One region of the Bradyrhizobium sp. Unk1 genome, then DNA from elsewhere that is predicted to be linked to it. Evidence: riboswitches for the same ligand, from Rfam matches in the RefSeq annotation. Region 1 holds a riboswitch; the other holds the start of a gene.

The links. Region 1 has a riboswitch for cobalamin ahead of AC5ZFO_RS01105 (TonB-dependent receptor). Riboswitches for the same ligand answer to the same signal wherever they lie in the genome.
Region 2: linked by a shared signal. The riboswitch ahead of metE (5-methyltetrahydropteroyltriglutamate--homocysteine S-methyltransferase) and the one ahead of AC5ZFO_RS01105 (TonB-dependent receptor) in region 1 are both predicted to bind cobalamin.

The regions. Positions count from the first base shown of each region.
Region 1 covers NZ_JCAMOP010000001.1:256,995-264,658, reverse strand. The annotation lists gene cobF (precorrin-6A synthase (deacetylating)) at 1-581, shown strand, start outside; gene cobT (nicotinate-nucleotide--dimethylbenzimidazole phosphoribosyltransferase) at 592-1,644, shown strand; gene AC5ZFO_RS01110 (histidine phosphatase family protein) at 1,651-2,223, opposite strand; cobalamin riboswitch at 2,295-2,495, shown strand; gene AC5ZFO_RS01105 (TonB-dependent receptor) at 2,611-4,956, shown strand; gene AC5ZFO_RS01100 (PepSY domain-containing protein) at 4,969-6,390, shown strand; gene AC5ZFO_RS01095 (maleate cis-trans isomerase family protein) at 6,513-7,253, shown strand; gene hydA (dihydropyrimidinase) at 7,265-7,664, shown strand, end outside.
Region 2 covers NZ_JCAMOP010000046.1:55,133-62,796, reverse strand. The annotation lists gene AC5ZFO_RS39145 (carbonic anhydrase) at 1-74, opposite strand, end outside; gene AC5ZFO_RS39140 (thermonuclease family protein) at 85-840, opposite strand; gene AC5ZFO_RS39135 (nodulate formation efficiency C protein) at 2,618-3,424, opposite strand; cobalamin riboswitch at 4,442-4,644, shown strand; gene metE (5-methyltetrahydropteroyltriglutamate--homocysteine S-methyltransferase) at 4,748-7,093, shown strand.

The DNA.
Region 1 (7,664 bases):
ATCAAACGACGCGTATTGCCGAGTTCGACCTTCCCGTGCGCGATGCCGGTGAAGCGGACTATCACAAGGGCGTGGACGATTGGCACGAGGCCGTGGCCGCGGCGTGGTCGCGGACGATCGCGAGCCAGCTCGGTGATGACGGCAAGGTCGCGCTGCTGATCTGGGGCGATCCTTCGCTCTACGATTCCTCGCTGCGCATTGCGCGGCGTCTCGATCCCTTGCCTGATATCGAGGTCGTGCCCGGCATCACCTCGATCCAGGCGCTCTGCGCGGCGCATGCGCTCCCGCTCAACGACATCGGCGAGCCCTTCCTGGTCACGACGGGCCGTCGCTTGCGCGAAGGCGGCTGGCCGCAGGGCGTCGATACCGTGGTGGTGATGCTCGACGGTGGCACGGCATTCCAGTCGCTCGATCCAAGCGGGCTGCACATCTGGTGGGGCGCCTATCTCGGCATGCCCGATCAGATTGCCATGTCGGGCGTTCTGGCCGAGATCGGCCCGCGCATCGTTGCCGCACGACAGGATGCGCGCGAGTGGCACGGCTGGATCATGGACAGCTACATTCTCAAGCGCAGGCCGTAAGCGAGGCAGCATGCTCCCCGAATGGGTCACCCAAAAATGCCCCGAGATTTCCGCGGTTCATCGCGAGGCGGCGCTCGCGCGTCAGGCGCAACTCACAAAACCGGCCGGCGCGCTCGGCCGGCTGGAGCAGCTTGCGGTCGAGCTTGCGGGCCTGCAGGCAACCGAGCAGCCGCGCGCCGCGCGGGTGCCGATCATCGTCTTCGCCGGCGATCACGGCATCGTCGCGCAGGGCGTGTCGGCCTATCCGCAAGGAGTGACCATCGCGATGATGGCGAATTTTGCCTCGGGCGGTGCCGCGATCTCGGTGCTGGCGCGTGAGCTTGGCTCAAACCTTGAGGTCGTCGACGCCGGCACGCTGGCGCAGGAGGCGATCGCGGGCGTTGTCACCGACAAGCCGCGCCAGGGCACGCGCGATTTCAGCGTGGAAGCCGCGCTCACCCCGACGGAGCTGGCATTCGCCTTCGAGGCCGGTCAGCGCGCAGTCGCGCGCGCGGCAGCCGGCAGGCCCGATCTCCTGATCTTCGGCGAGATGGGCATCGGCAATACCACGACGTCGGCGGCGATTGCGGCGAGCCTGCTCGGCATCAGTGCCGAGGAGATCGCGGGCAGCGGTACCGGCGTCGATGCGGCCGGCCGCGCGCACAAGGCGGGTGTGATCGATGCGGCGATTGCGCGTCACGGCGTTGCGGGCGCTTTGCCGGAACAGATTCTGTGCGCCGTCGGCGGCCTCGAGATCGCGGCGATTTGCGGTGCCATCATTGCGGCTGCGCAAGCCCGCATTCCCGTGTTGATCGATGGCTTCATCGTATCGGTGGCAGCGCTGGCGGCGGTGCGGCTGAACCCGTCGTGCCACTCATTCCTGCTGCCGTCGCATCAATCGGCGGAGCAGGGACATCGGCTGGTGCTGCGTGCGCTGAACGTGCAGCCGTTGATCAGCCTCGATCTCAGGCTCGGCGAAGGATCGGGCGCGGCCATCGCGCTGCCGCTGGTGCGGCTCGCGTGCAGCCTTCACAACGGCATGGCGACCTTCGCGCAGGCCAACGTGCCGGATCGCCCGGCCTGATCCGGCTCAAGCCGCGCGCTGATTGACCGCGACGACGCGCCAGCCCGCGGCGAGCCGGTCGATCCGGGTCAGTGACAACGGATCGATCACGAAGCGCAGGGCCGCTTGTGGTGTCAGGTCCAGCGCAATGCAGAGTGCGGCGCGGATCGTGCCGGAGTGCACGACGAGCGTTGCCGAGCCGGCGCCGATTTGCGCGAGACCGAGCCGGACGCGCGCGACCTGATCCTCGAAGCTTTCGCCGCAAGGCGGCCGCCCGTGCGCCGGATCGCTCCAGAACTGCACATAGGCCTCACCGCCGGTCGCCGCGAGCTCGTCATGCCGCCGGCCGGTCCAGTTGCCAAAATCCTGCTCACTGAACTCGGGCACCAACGCGGGTTCGAGTCCCAGCGCGCGCGCCGTCTCGACCGTGCGTCGCGCCGGGCTCGCCAAGCTCGCAGCATCTGGCGGGAGCCTCTGCCGCAACGCCTCCAGCTGCACGCGATCGCCGAGATCGGCGGGCGCGTCGGCCGCGTGGATCGTCCCTTTGACGCCGTCAACGGGCGCATGCCGTATCAGCCAGAGGAAGGTCTCGCCTTCCATGCTTATCTCCAAGGAAGTTGGTCGCTGCGGCAATAACGTCGCACCGGCACATTGACTCCGTCTTGTTGGTAATCCTAGATGGCTTTGACGGTTTCCCCGAGTGGGGATGAAAAGGGAATGCGGTGCGGGGATTTGTCCCCAATGCCGCGGCTGCCCCCGCAACTGTAAGCGGCGAATCTTGCGTCACGAGCCACTGGGTATCTCGGTCCCGGGAAGGCGATGCAAGGTACTGACCCGCGAGCCAGGAGACCTGCCGTCAGCCGTGGTCACACGCGAAGATGTCGGTCGGGGAGTACAGACATTCGGCTTCATCGGAAGGCTGGAAGGCCGAAGGTTGGACCTGGTTCGCTGTGACGTGCCACTGACGTCATACCGAGGTCCAAGACCGTGTCTTCCATCCGTATCGTACGACCGCGCAGCGTCCTGCTCGCTTCCGCCGCGCTCACGTCCTTTGCCGTTCTCGATCTGCCCACCGCGCTGGCGCAACAGGCCCGCGAACCGCTGCCGCCCGTGGAGGTGTCGCCCGCCCAATCCCGCAAGCCGGCTGCCCGGGAAGCCCAGAGCACGCGCCGCGCGGCCGCACGCAGGCCGGCCGCATCCGCAGCGCCAAAACCCGCCGTGACGCCTGCGACGGCGCAGACGCCGCTCAACACCAATGCGGTGGCCGAAAGCGCCTCGCGCCTTGGGCTGACCGTGCGGGAGATACCGGCCACCGTGGAAGTCATCTCGGCCGAGACTATGCGCGAGCAGGGCTATCGTACCGTGTCCGAGGGGGCGCAGGGCGCGGTCGGCGTGACCTCGGGCGACGCGCCGGGGGAGCCGGCGGGCTTCTCGATGCGCGGCTTTACCAACAGCCAGATCAACACGCTCTACAACGGCATCAAGATCGGCCCGCAGAACATGACCTCGCGGATCATGGACACGGCCAATCTGGAGGCCGTGGAGTTCCTCAAAGGCCCGGCCTCGCTGATCTCGGGCGAGGGCGCCGCCGGCGGCTCGATCAATCTTGTCACCAAGCAGCCGCACACCGGAGCGATCCGCAACGAGGCTGATTTCTCCTGGGACTCGCTGAACTCATTCCGCGCCCATTACGGCTCGGGCGGCAGCACCAATGTGCAGGGGCTGGACTACCGCTTCGACATCAGCCGCTCCTCGCTCAACGGCTTTGCCGACGACACCAATACCAAGACGCTGGATGTGTCTGGCCAGCTCAACTACCGCATCTCCGACAGCCTCAAGGTCTGGGGCGCGATCGAGTACCGCGAGGATCGCGGAAAGGCCTATTGGGGCGCACCGCTGGTGCCGGTCGCCTTCAGCGGCTCGCATGCGACGGCAGGGATTGTCTCCGGAAATTACGTCTCGAACTACAACAAAACCGATCTCGGTGCGGTCACCATCGACGACCGAACCTTCAACACCAATTACAACGTCCTCGACAACCGCAACGTGGCGCAGGAAGTCTGGCTGCGCGGCGGTTTCGAGCTGAAGCTCGCGCCTGATCTGACGTTGAAGAGCCAAGCCTATGGTTATGGCGCGGAGCGTACCTGGTTCAACAATGAGGTCGAGGCGTTCAATTCCGGTACGAACCTGGTCGATCGTGAACGCTTCTACGTCGCACACAGCCAACGGCTGGTGGGCAATATCACCGACCTGATCTGGGACACGAACATCGCCGGCTTCGACAACCGGCTGGTTACGACACTGTCGTCGAGCTATCTCGATTTCGTCCGGCCGGGCGCCGCAAACTTCCCAGGCGACTCCGTTTCGCTGATCGATCCCAATCGCGGCTATTACGGTTTGCTGACGACGCAGCAGCAGACCGCGCGCATCGACAACGAGGCCTTGTCGTTCGAGGACCGGCTGAAGCTGACCCGCAGCTTCGCGCTGATTGGTGGTTTGCGAGTCGAGCATATCGGGCTCGACCGCAACTCGACCGACAAGAACGGACTGGAGAAAGCGGGCTTCCCGTTCTCACAATCCTGGGTCCCGACGACGGGTCGCATCGGTTATACGTGGGACGCCGTCCCCGGCTTAACCTTCTTCAGCCAATACGCCACCGGCGCCGACATCTCGGCCAACAATATATTCCTGCTTGCTCCGACCCAGAACCTGGACCTGACCACCGCGCGCACCTACGAGACCGGCGTCAAGCACCTGTTCTGGGACAACCGGGCGGAGTGGTCGTTCTCGGCCTATGACATCGTGCGCAAAAACGTCTATGCGGCAGCCGGCGGCCAGACGCTCAACATCGCGGGACGGCAGGAATCGAAAGGTGTCGAGCTTGCCGCCGCGGTGCGCCCGATCGAGCCGCTGCGCCTCTGGGGCAACATCGCGTATGTCGATGCCCGTTATGCCGATTACAACTTCGTCGGCGGCTCGTTCTCTGGCAATACGCCGCCGAACGTGCCGCGCATCGTGGCCAATGCCGGTGCGTCGTACCGGTTCTTCACGCCTTGGCCGGTGGAACTCGGCATCACGGGCCGCTATGTCGGCGACCGCTACAACACCGATGCCAACGTCGTGACGATGAAGGCCTACACCGTCGCCGACGTCTACGCCTTCGTCGACATCCCGAAGACGGTGTTCAACGCGGTCGACCAGGCCCGTCTGGGCTTCCGCGTGCGCAACATCACCGACAAGCGCTACGCGATCTGGGGCGATCCGTTCTATCCCGACCAGATCCTGCTCGGTGCGCCCAGGACCTATGAGCTCTCGGCCGCGTTCAAATGGTAGGGCATTGATCACATGATGAACGCGATCGTCCTGCTGCATCGCTGGATCGGGATCGCGTTCTGCCTGCTGTTCGCGATGTGGTTCGCGAGCGGAATCGTGATGCACTTCGTCCCGTTTCCGTCATTGACGGAAGCGGAACGCTTTGCCGGGCTCGCGCCGGTTGATCGCGGAGAGGTGAAGATTGCGGTCGCGGATGCCGTTGCCGCGGGCGGGATCGCGGACGCCACGCGCGTTCGCCTGGTCCAGCGGAGCGACGGGCCGGTCTATGTCGTATCGAGCCCGTCGCGTGTGCGCGCGGTCCATGCCTCCGACGGACGGGATGCATCGGTGGCGTCCGCCGGCGTCGCGGTCGGTATCGCGCGGGATCATGCCCGGCAACGCGGGCTCGATGCTGCGCGGGCGGCGATGATTGCGGGCGCGGATTATGATCAATGGAGCGTACCGAACGGCTTTGATCGACATCGGCCTCTGTTGCGCGTCGCTCTTGGGGATGCGGCCGGAACCGAGATCTATGTCTCCTCGCGCACCGGCGAAGTCGTGCTGGATACGACCCGCAGCGAGCGCGGGTGGAATTGGGCCGGCAGCGTCCTGCACTGGATCTATCCGACAGTCCTGAGGAGCAACTGGTCCCTTTGGGATCAGGTGGTCTCGACATTGTCGCTTGTGGCTCTTATCGCGGCGACGCTCGGCGCGGTGCTCGGAATTATCAGGATCAGGATTCGAGGCCGCCGGATCTCGTCGCCTTATCGCGGCTGGCACGCGCTGCATCACATCATTGGTCTCGTCGCGACCGTTTTCGTGCTGACCTGGAGTTTCAGTGGCTGGCTCTCGATGGATCACGGCCGGCTGTTCTCGCGCGGGGAGCTGACCCCGACCGAAGCGGGCGTGGTGTATGCCGCGCCGGACTGGACGACCGCCCCGCCGTTCGGTCAGCCGTCGGCTCGCGAAGTCGAATGGTTCGCCGTCAACGGTGTTGTCTACCGGCGCGACCGGACCGGCCTCGCCAGTCAGACCTTGACTAAAACGGAGGAGGCGATCCGCAGCCGGCAGGTGGCATTCCTCGGCGAGAGGGATGTCCATGACCTGACGACGCGCCTTGCGCCGGGCTGCGGCGCCCCGTCCGTTCTTGCCGACAATGACGACTATCCCGCGCGCTCCGCCGTCCCCGGAGCGCCCGCCTATCGCTCCCGATGCGGCGACCTCTGGTTCGACATCGACGGTGCCGACGGCCGCGTGCTGCAACGCCTGGATGCCTCGCGGCGGGCCTATCGCTGGTTCTACAGCGCGCTGCACACGCTCGATTTTCCCGTTCTCATGGCGCATCCGCGTCTGCGCGATGTCCTGGTCGTCGGGCTCTGCTTGCTCGGGCTGGCATTTTCCGTCACCGGCATCGTCATCGGCTGGCGGCGCTTGCGGTCGACCTTCGCGGCTTGAGCTGCGTATCGAACAAATCATATGCGCCATGCAAATTGCGGGTTGCGCGGGCGATGGCAGGCGCGGATGATCGTCCGAGGGGGGCGCAGCGGTACATTCCCTCAATTGGGCGATCGCAATCGATGTCAATTCAGCGCAAGCGCCTCGGCATGATGACCCCGTCGTCCAACTCGGTGCTGGAGCCTGTCACCTATTCCATGCTGCATGGCGTGGACGGCGTCACCGCGCATTTCTCGCGCTTCCGCGTCACCGAGATCGCGCTCGATGCCGCGGCGCTGAACCAGTTCGATGCCTCGGTGATGCTGCCGGCGGCGGATCTGCTGGCGGACGCCAAGGTCGATGCCATTGCCTGGAACGGTACGTCGGCAAGCTGGCTCGGTATCGGCCGCGACCGGAGCCTGTGCGAGGCGATCGCGGCGCGGACCGATATCCCGGCGACGACCTCCACGCTCGCCTGCATCGACGCCGTCCGCGCGCTCGGCGCCGGACGCGTCGGCCTGGTCTCCCCCTATACGGACGATGTGCAACGGCGTATCGGCGATGTCTGGGCCGAGGAGGGGATCGCCCCTCACGTCGAGCGGCATCTCGGCCTGCGCGATAATTTTTCCTTCGGTGAGGTCACGCCCGCGACGATCGCCGACATGATCCGCGCGGTCGCGGCGGACGGCGCCGATGCCGTCGTCATTCTCTGCACCAATCTCGACGGCGCCGCGCTGACCGCCTCGCTCGAACGGGAGTTGGGCATCGCCGTGCTGGACTCGGTCGCGGTCACGCTGTGGCGGACGCTCGAACTCGCCGGTGGCGACGTCGCAGCCCTTGCGGCTTGGGGCCGGATCTTCCAGACATCAGCGGTTATCAAGTGACGGAGACGCCTGTGACGCAGCTCGATCTCGCCATTCGCGGCGGCACCATCGTGACGGCCAGCGACGAGTTTCGCGCCGATATCGGCATTCGCGACGGGCGCATCGTCAGCATCGCCGACCGCATTGAAGGTGCGGTGCGCGAGATCGACGCGACGGGTCTGCTGGCGCTGCCGGGCGGGATCGACAGCCACGTTCATATCTCGCAATCGTCAGGCCCGGACGTGGTGATGGCCGACGATTTTGCTTCGGCAACGCGCGCGGCGGCGGCTGGCGGCAACACCATGGTGCTGCCCTTCGCGCTCCAGGAGAAGGGGACGTCGCTCCGCACCTGCGTCGAGAACTACCGCAAGCTCGCCGAGGGCGAGTGCTACATCGACACCGCCTTCCACCTCATCATCTCCGACCCCACCG
Region 2 (7,664 bases), on a different contig from region 1:
ATAGTGAACAGCAACAGCGAGCGGCGCGAAGGCGCGATCTTGGTCAGATAGGTCGGAGAATGGCCTGCATGCATGCATCTCACCTCATCGCGCGGCTTTACGCCACCCGGTGGCTTCGGCTTCCGCTTCGCTGCAGAGCCAGCGTTCACCGGGCTTCTTCGTCATGTCGATATGTTCGTAACTGAGCTGCCCGGGCAGGTGATAAATGCGCTCGCCGTTGGGGTCTACGGTGCCTTTTATCAGACACTCGGACGAGGGCGGGTCCGATAGCAGCGCGAACCCGAGCAGGAGTTCCTGAGCGTCGATCGGAACCGAGCTCGCGCCGATGATGATCGTCCCCTTGCTGCGGTCACGCCAGTCCCAGGGCGCGATGAACGCCCCCGACCACAGCCCCGCATAGGCTTTGCTCGCCACAACCTCATAGATAACGTAGGTATGGGTAGAAGGACCCGACGATAATGCCCAGCCGGAGCGTACCATCCAGGCGTTCACGTCCTCGCCTTCTATGAAGCAACTTCCGCGTGACCTGCCGTATTCATCAACTCCTGTGGTATGACAATCCCACGTTCGTCCGTTCGAATGCTTGATCAGCTCGTCGCGAGCAGCTACGCCGCAAGCCCATTTCCGACCGTGGGCGTCGAGGCAAATCTGGTCAGTCTCGGGAGCTTCGATGCCTGAGAGCCGAAGCTTGGTTTGCTCGATCTCGATCGTATTGCCGTCGAGGATGCGCGGAGGGCCGCTGAGCCTCGCCGCGCAGACCGGAGATGTGATGACAGCGAACAATGCGACCATCATTACGCGGTGCTTCATCCCGACAATAACCTCTCGCTCTTGATCCATGTTCACGCACGATCCGGCGCCGCCACATTCGACTGCTTAAACGCTATGTCCGTTATTCGGCCGACATCTTTCGACGTTTGCTCTATGAAAGCGTGGCCGTCATTTCCAAGCTACGACCTGACGCTGGGTGAGGTTCAAGCGATTTCTTCCGGTGTGTGCGTGTCGAGGTATCCTACGAAGCTCGCCGGTCTCTCTCTGGGCACGCACTGCACCCTCTCGACCTGAGGAGGAGATCCCCATCGCTCAGCCGCGAACTCGGTATGCGGGAGAAAGCCGAACCTCGGAACGCTGTTTCTCACGCGGTTGAAGAACAAAAGTCGCCTGTGAATCTTGACGGTCGAGTGGAAGTCAGGCCGGGAGGAGCGCCTGGCTATGCTTTGAGGCAACCACCATCGGCAAGGCTGCCGACGGTTTCAGCGAGGGCGATGACATTTCGCCGCAAATTCTTGTCAGGAAAAGACTGATGTTCGAAAAATCTGGTCTCGCTTCCTCTGAGATCCGGACAAAGGCGGCCACGGAGTTCAGCTCAATGCCCGCTGCGTATAATGAGCCGGTATCGTTTGCACAAACCGCGCGAAACCCGGAGCCCTCTTTCGGAGAGTCAGCCGGGATGGTCGTTGATGCCAATCGCATTGTGGCTTTTCGCACGTCTGCGCGGCACCAGAATCGTTCGTGGTGCCGCGGCCGGGTTCGTACAAGGACTGGATTGTCATGACCCAGGCGGCGCGACTGGCGGCCGCTCTCTCTTAGTACGGTTCACCGCGATCACATGTGGAGAGTTACCCAGCAAGCCCGGCGCAAGGGCGTGCGTTGCGCCAGGGAAATTTGGAACGGCAACTCCGTGGCTTCGTCGTATAGGCACCGGGCGACGGGTAAGGCGCCCGCGTGTTGGGAGGATCGCGATTCGGTGCGAGGCCTCAATCCACAACATGGTTGCCCCATCGCGGCACTCGGGCAGGTAGTTCTGGTGCGGTTTAACCGACTCAAGCTACAAATCATTCTCAACGACCTCGCTACACAATGGGAATGAAATGGTTGCAGCCCCCCGGGAATTGCCGGTCTCTTCTTACGCGCTTGAAGTGGATGGCCAACTCAGAGCCGAATTCGCAACCAGAGACGGCGCCAGGGCAGGCGGAGTAGAACTAAAGAAGCGTTTTCCCATGCTTCAAATCCGGATCTTTGACGCGCAGACGAATGCGCGCGAGGAAATCTAGCGCCGACTCTGTTCGGTCCTTGATGCCTCGCGCACGGCTCCGGGGCTCCTCGCCGGGGGCAATCGGAAAGAGGCCGGTGCTCAGGAGGCATGCCGGCCCACTAACACTGCCCGATTACCGTCTTAACGGGTTTCGTAGAAGCACTCGATCCGCGTGCCGCCTCGGCGTCGGCATGCTCACGCTCTTGGGGGTGCCAGTCAGTGCGCGATGCGCGGCGCGCACGCCGGATGGGCTTGGGCCCGAGGCATGCATCTCCAGGCCCGGCCCCTTGAAGAGTGGCTTGGAAAGCTGGTTCCTCGCGGATTGGTGTCCTCCCACTGCGTCGGGTGCGCCGGGGGCCAAATCTCGCCAGCTGGCACGCGCCGCTGAGCTCGACGCCTCGCAGAAAGAGTCGGAGGTAATCGGGCTGCCCGATTTGTTCCTGACGGGCTGAAGGCTGCGGGAAAGGCTCGCGACTGTTGCGAAAGCGTAAACACGGACATTGTAGAGCTGATATCTCTTGCAGTTGCTCTGAGGCGTTCGGCGGAAGGAGCTGCGGCGCGATCTTGCTCTGCGCGACCATTTTACCGAGGGCCTTCGCTCCCCTCTAACTCTTCCCGTTCCTTTGGCTCCATGCGAGCGAACCAGGAGCCAGGTGGAAAGGCCGCGATACGCTTGGCAAAGGAGGATTGCGGCTCCCAATCTTGCCCTTCGCTCTTCTCGAAAGTGATGACCCCGTTGTGTGTAAAAAAACGGGGCCCTGGGATATTACAGTTCACTAAAAGCAAAACGCGCCACAGATCACCTTTCTCGGTCGGCTTGTCATTCTGCTTCGGCAAGTAGTCCACTCCAACAGGTTCAACGATAGTGCAGTGGCCCTGCCGCAGAAGATCGCCGAGCTGGCCTTGCGTAGTCGTCACAAAGTTGAAGTTGCTCGGATCATGCAGAAAGCGAAGATTTGCGTCCCTTTTGCCATCCTTGACTTCACTGGCGATCAACGAGAGCGCCAGGGCGCGCCAGCCCAATTCCATCGGCTTTGCATAGGTCGACGCAAGTTGAATCGTGCCGTCGAGCGCGATCTTCCAGGTGATAACGTACTGTTCGTCTGATGTATCATTCCGGTGCCTGGTCCACGAAACGAAAACATAGTCGTTTTGGTCAAGTTCAGCGACGCCCCACATTCGAGGGACAAACTGTGCCACCTTCGAGACGTTGGAGATAATTTGTTCTATTGTCTCGCCGTCTTGCGCTCGCCACGTTGACTTGAATCTTTCGATAAGGGGGCTCTCGTTGGCGCGAACACTGTTGCTCGTCGGAGCCAGCCCGGCCAGGCAGATCAGGGATTGACCGAGACAAAACCATAACGCGCGTCTTCCAAACATTTTCCTCATAACTGTCGGCCTATCTGGTTTCATCCACACGTCATTCCAAAGCGGGCAACCTTCAACCTGTTATGCGCGAGCGCAAGAAGTTAGCGGCGACGCAACGGGGAGACCGATGGTGTCCCGTGCGAGCAGGCGCTCCCCTCAATGTCACGCGCCGCTAACTTCGCTGCCGGCGACAGCCTCAATTTGCTGTGCTGGACATGCCCAGCAGGAGGAGACTGGGCATGCCGAAGACTTGCATTCTTCGTGCCAGGTAATAGACGGCAATTCGAACCGCTTTTGTGTCCTCTTTGTCGACTTTCCGACTGGCCCACGTCTGGATGTTTCCGTTCAGCGCTATCCAGCGCGGCTTATGCATCCTCGTCACGCACCGGATATTCGACGGCGCAGCGGAACGCCTCAGTGCCAAGTTTCTGATGAGAATTGGGAGCACGTTTGCCGCCATTGAACCGTTTGATTCGGTATCGTTGCCAGAATGTGCCTTTCGATCTCTGCCATGCGTTTGGGCATTTGCGGCCAATGGGCCATGGTGCGTTTGGCGCTCCTTTCGACATGCGGCGCTCCGGAAGTCGAGAACAGCCTCAGTCAGGTTCGCTTTGCACTCGATGGCCAACGAGGCGAAGCCGATCTTCACCGCCGAGCATTTGGAGTCTGGCTGGACCGCAAATCAACGTGCTGGCCGGGTATTGTTACTGGCTTTGCCAGCTTGGGCCTACCAACACGGATCCTGTGGGCCGAGAAGGTGGCTGGATGGTGGACGTGCTCAAGCAACCGCGGGGAAGCCGGGACTCGCAACAGATGCGTTCTGCTCGAGGCAGCAGTCCCGACCGCGCAAGCCGCATTTGTCCCTTCCACCGATCTGGCATGCGGCCCGCGGGCAGCTGCGATGGTCATTCCGTATCGCTGATTGGAGAGCGCTTCTACATCATCTCAACGATAGAGATGCACGGTCATTCGCGTAGCAGATGTCGCAGCATCAGCTTGAGACATAATCTGAGAGGTTGACGGAAGACTTCTCTTGCCGATAATCCAAGTCGTCGAGGTTCTCCGGTTTCCATTTGATCCGGAGCTAAGAGGGAAGCCGGTGACTATGCCGGCGCTGCCCCCGCAACTGTGAGCGGCAAGCCGCTGTCCAACGATGTCACTGAAGCCTGCGCGGCTTCGGGAAGGCCGGACAGAAGCGATGACCCGCGAGCCAGGAGACCTGCCCCGACAATATATTCGTCCACGGGCGGGGTGTCCCGGTGGTGCGCCAAGCAGCCGTCGCACCGCGCGACTTTCCCTGCCTGCGTCCGCCACGGCCTCTGCCCCCAACTTGGGGTTAACGCTATGTCTCTTCTCTCCCTTCCGGTTGCCACGCTAGGAACGCCACGCATCGGTCCAAGGCGCGAGCTCAAACTCGCTCTAGAAAGCTACTGGGCCGGAAAAAGCAGCGAACAGCAGTTGCTCGAGGACGCAGCTGGCCTGCGTGCCGCAAATTGGGCTCGTCAGAAATCTATCGGCGTCACGGTCATTCCATCCAACGATTTCTCGCTGTATGATCAGGTGCTCGACACAAGTGTCATGGTTGGCGCCATCCCGGAGATCTACGCCTCGAAAGGCGAATCCGTTTCGCTCAAGACGTACTTCGCCATGGCCCGCGGATCAGAATGCGACGATCAGGATGCGAGTTGCGGTCACGGACCGCGGGGTTTTGGCGCACCTGCGCAGGAGATGACCAAGTGGTTCGACACCAACTACCATTACATGGTCCCCGAATTTCACAGGGGACAGACTTTCAGGCTATGCTCTCGCAAGCCGATCGAGGAGTATGAGGAAGCCAAGGCCCTTGGCTTTCAGACCCGCCCTGTCCTGATCGGGCCTGTCACATTCCTAAAGCTCGGCAAGAGTCCCGATCCTGCGTTCCAGCCACTCTCACTACTGGATGAACTGATACCGGCCTATATCGAGGTTCTGCAGGAATTGGCCCAACGTGGGGCAAATTGGGTTCAGTTCGACGAGCCCTGCCTGGTTCTTGATCTGGATGAGAGGGCGCGACAATCTTTGCGACATGCCTATGACCGGCTCGAAAAGGAGGGGCCAGCCATCAACATCTTAGTTGCCAGCTATTTCGGCGACCTCGGGGCCAATCTGGACACCGCCTTGAGCCTGCCAGTTGCCGGACTGCACCTCGATCTCGTTCGGGCGCCACAGTTGTTGGACCAGGTCATCGCTGGCGGCCGAAGTGATCTCGTCATGTCGCTCGGTGTCGTCGACGGCCGGAATGTATGGCGGTCGAATTTGTCCTCGCTGCGCCAGCGGCTCGGACCCGCGATTGCGAAGCTCGGCAAGGATCGTGTACAGATTGCCCCATCCTGCTCGCTGCTTCATGTGCCGGTCGATGTTGAACTCGAAACCGGGCTCGCTTCCGACGTCAAGAGCTGGCTTGCTTTCGCAGTCCAGAAGATGCGGGAGCTCGCGATCCTGGCGCGGGCACTCGCAGGCAACCAGAATGTTGCGCTAGCTCTTGCCGAGTCGGAATGTGCCGCGACTATCCGCCGAACTTCGCCGAAAATCCGTGATGCCAATGTCGCTGTCCGGATGAAAGCGATCGATCAGACCACGCGTCGGCGCGCGAGCCCATTTCCCCGCCGTACCGAGATCCAAAGCAATCGTTTCGGACTACCGGCTTTTCCTACCACGACGATCGGATCGTTTCCGCAGACCACAGAGGTCCGGAATGCTCGTGCGGCGCATGCGCGAGGCGCGATAAGTGACGAGCAATACGACAGGTTCCTCAAGGACGAGACTGCGCGCGCCGTACGTTGGCAGGAGGACATCGGTCTCGACGTCCTCGTGCACGGCGAGTTCGAGCGCAATGACATGGTGCAGTACTTCGGCGAGCAGCTCGCCGGCTTCGCATTTACCAGGAACGGATGGGTGCAGTCCTACGGCTCGCGCTGCGTCAGGCCACCGATCCTGTTTGGCGATGTAGTGCGGTCGAAGCCTATCACCGTGGACTGGTGGCGCTACGCGCAATCACTAACGAGGAAGCCGATGAAGGCGATGTTGACCGGACCGGTGACGATCTTGAACTGGTCCTTTGTTCGCGATGATGTTCCCAGAAGCGAGGTCTGCCGCCAGATTGCGCTCGCGATCCGAGACGAAGTCCGCGATCTCGAGAATGCTGGTGCGACCATGATCCAGATCGACGAAGCCGCACTGCGCGAAGGAATGCCGTTGCGTCGATCGGAGTGGACGGCCTATCTCGACTGGGCCGTGGATTGCTTCCGCATCTGCTCATCGGGCGTCGCCGATGAAACGCAAATTCATACACATATGTGCTACTCGGAGTTCAACGACATCATCGGTGCGATCGCTGCAATGGACGCAGATGTCATTTCGATCGAGACGTCGCGCTCGAAAATGGAACTACTCGACGCGTTCAGGAACTACGAATATCCAAATCAGATCGGGCCGGGCGTCTACGACATCCACTCTCCACGCGTTCCCGAGACGGGCGAAATGACGGAGCTGATGGCGTTGGCTCGGGCCCGGCTGCAGGATTCGCAGCTCTGGGTCAATCCGGACTGCGGCCTGAAGACGCGCAAATGGGAGGAGGTTCGGCCGGCGCTAGCGAACATGGTCGCTGCCGCCCGCCAACTGCGCGCTGCATTCGATCCGCGAGGCCGTTGATGCGGGCTTGGGTCTATTCTCGACAAAGCTGATCCTCTTGCGGTCATTTGCGCACTCGATAATCCATGGAGCCTTGGGAACACAAAAAAGCCCGGCCCCGCGCTTTAGCGGGCCGGGCGAAAGTCTGGGAGGAGCGACGCTGACGCATCGCGCGGACTGCCATCGGCGGAAGAGAGGACAACCGCCGGTTCGATCACGGCAAGGACATTCGCCGAAAATCTGAGCCCAGTTGAAGCCCAAGCTCAGCGTAGCTCAATTATGCCGTGGTATGCGACTGTTTAGCCTGAAGTGTATAAATATACACCAAGGTTTGTCGCTCAAGAGCACGTGGGCCACGATTACGACAGCGATCAGGGGCAGTGATGCCGGGCGGTCACCGCAGGGGATGAGCCGCAAACTCGGTTCGCTCCTGGAAACCTTATGCTCGATCAGCGCGACGATACGAAAAACCCGGCTCCAAGGATCTCGCAAGCGTGGAGAATGCATGAGCGGCTGCTATTGATTTGAACCCTGCTTAAGGCAGTCCTTGGTCGACCGGTTCCACCCGATAGTCGGGCTTCGGCTTGGGCCT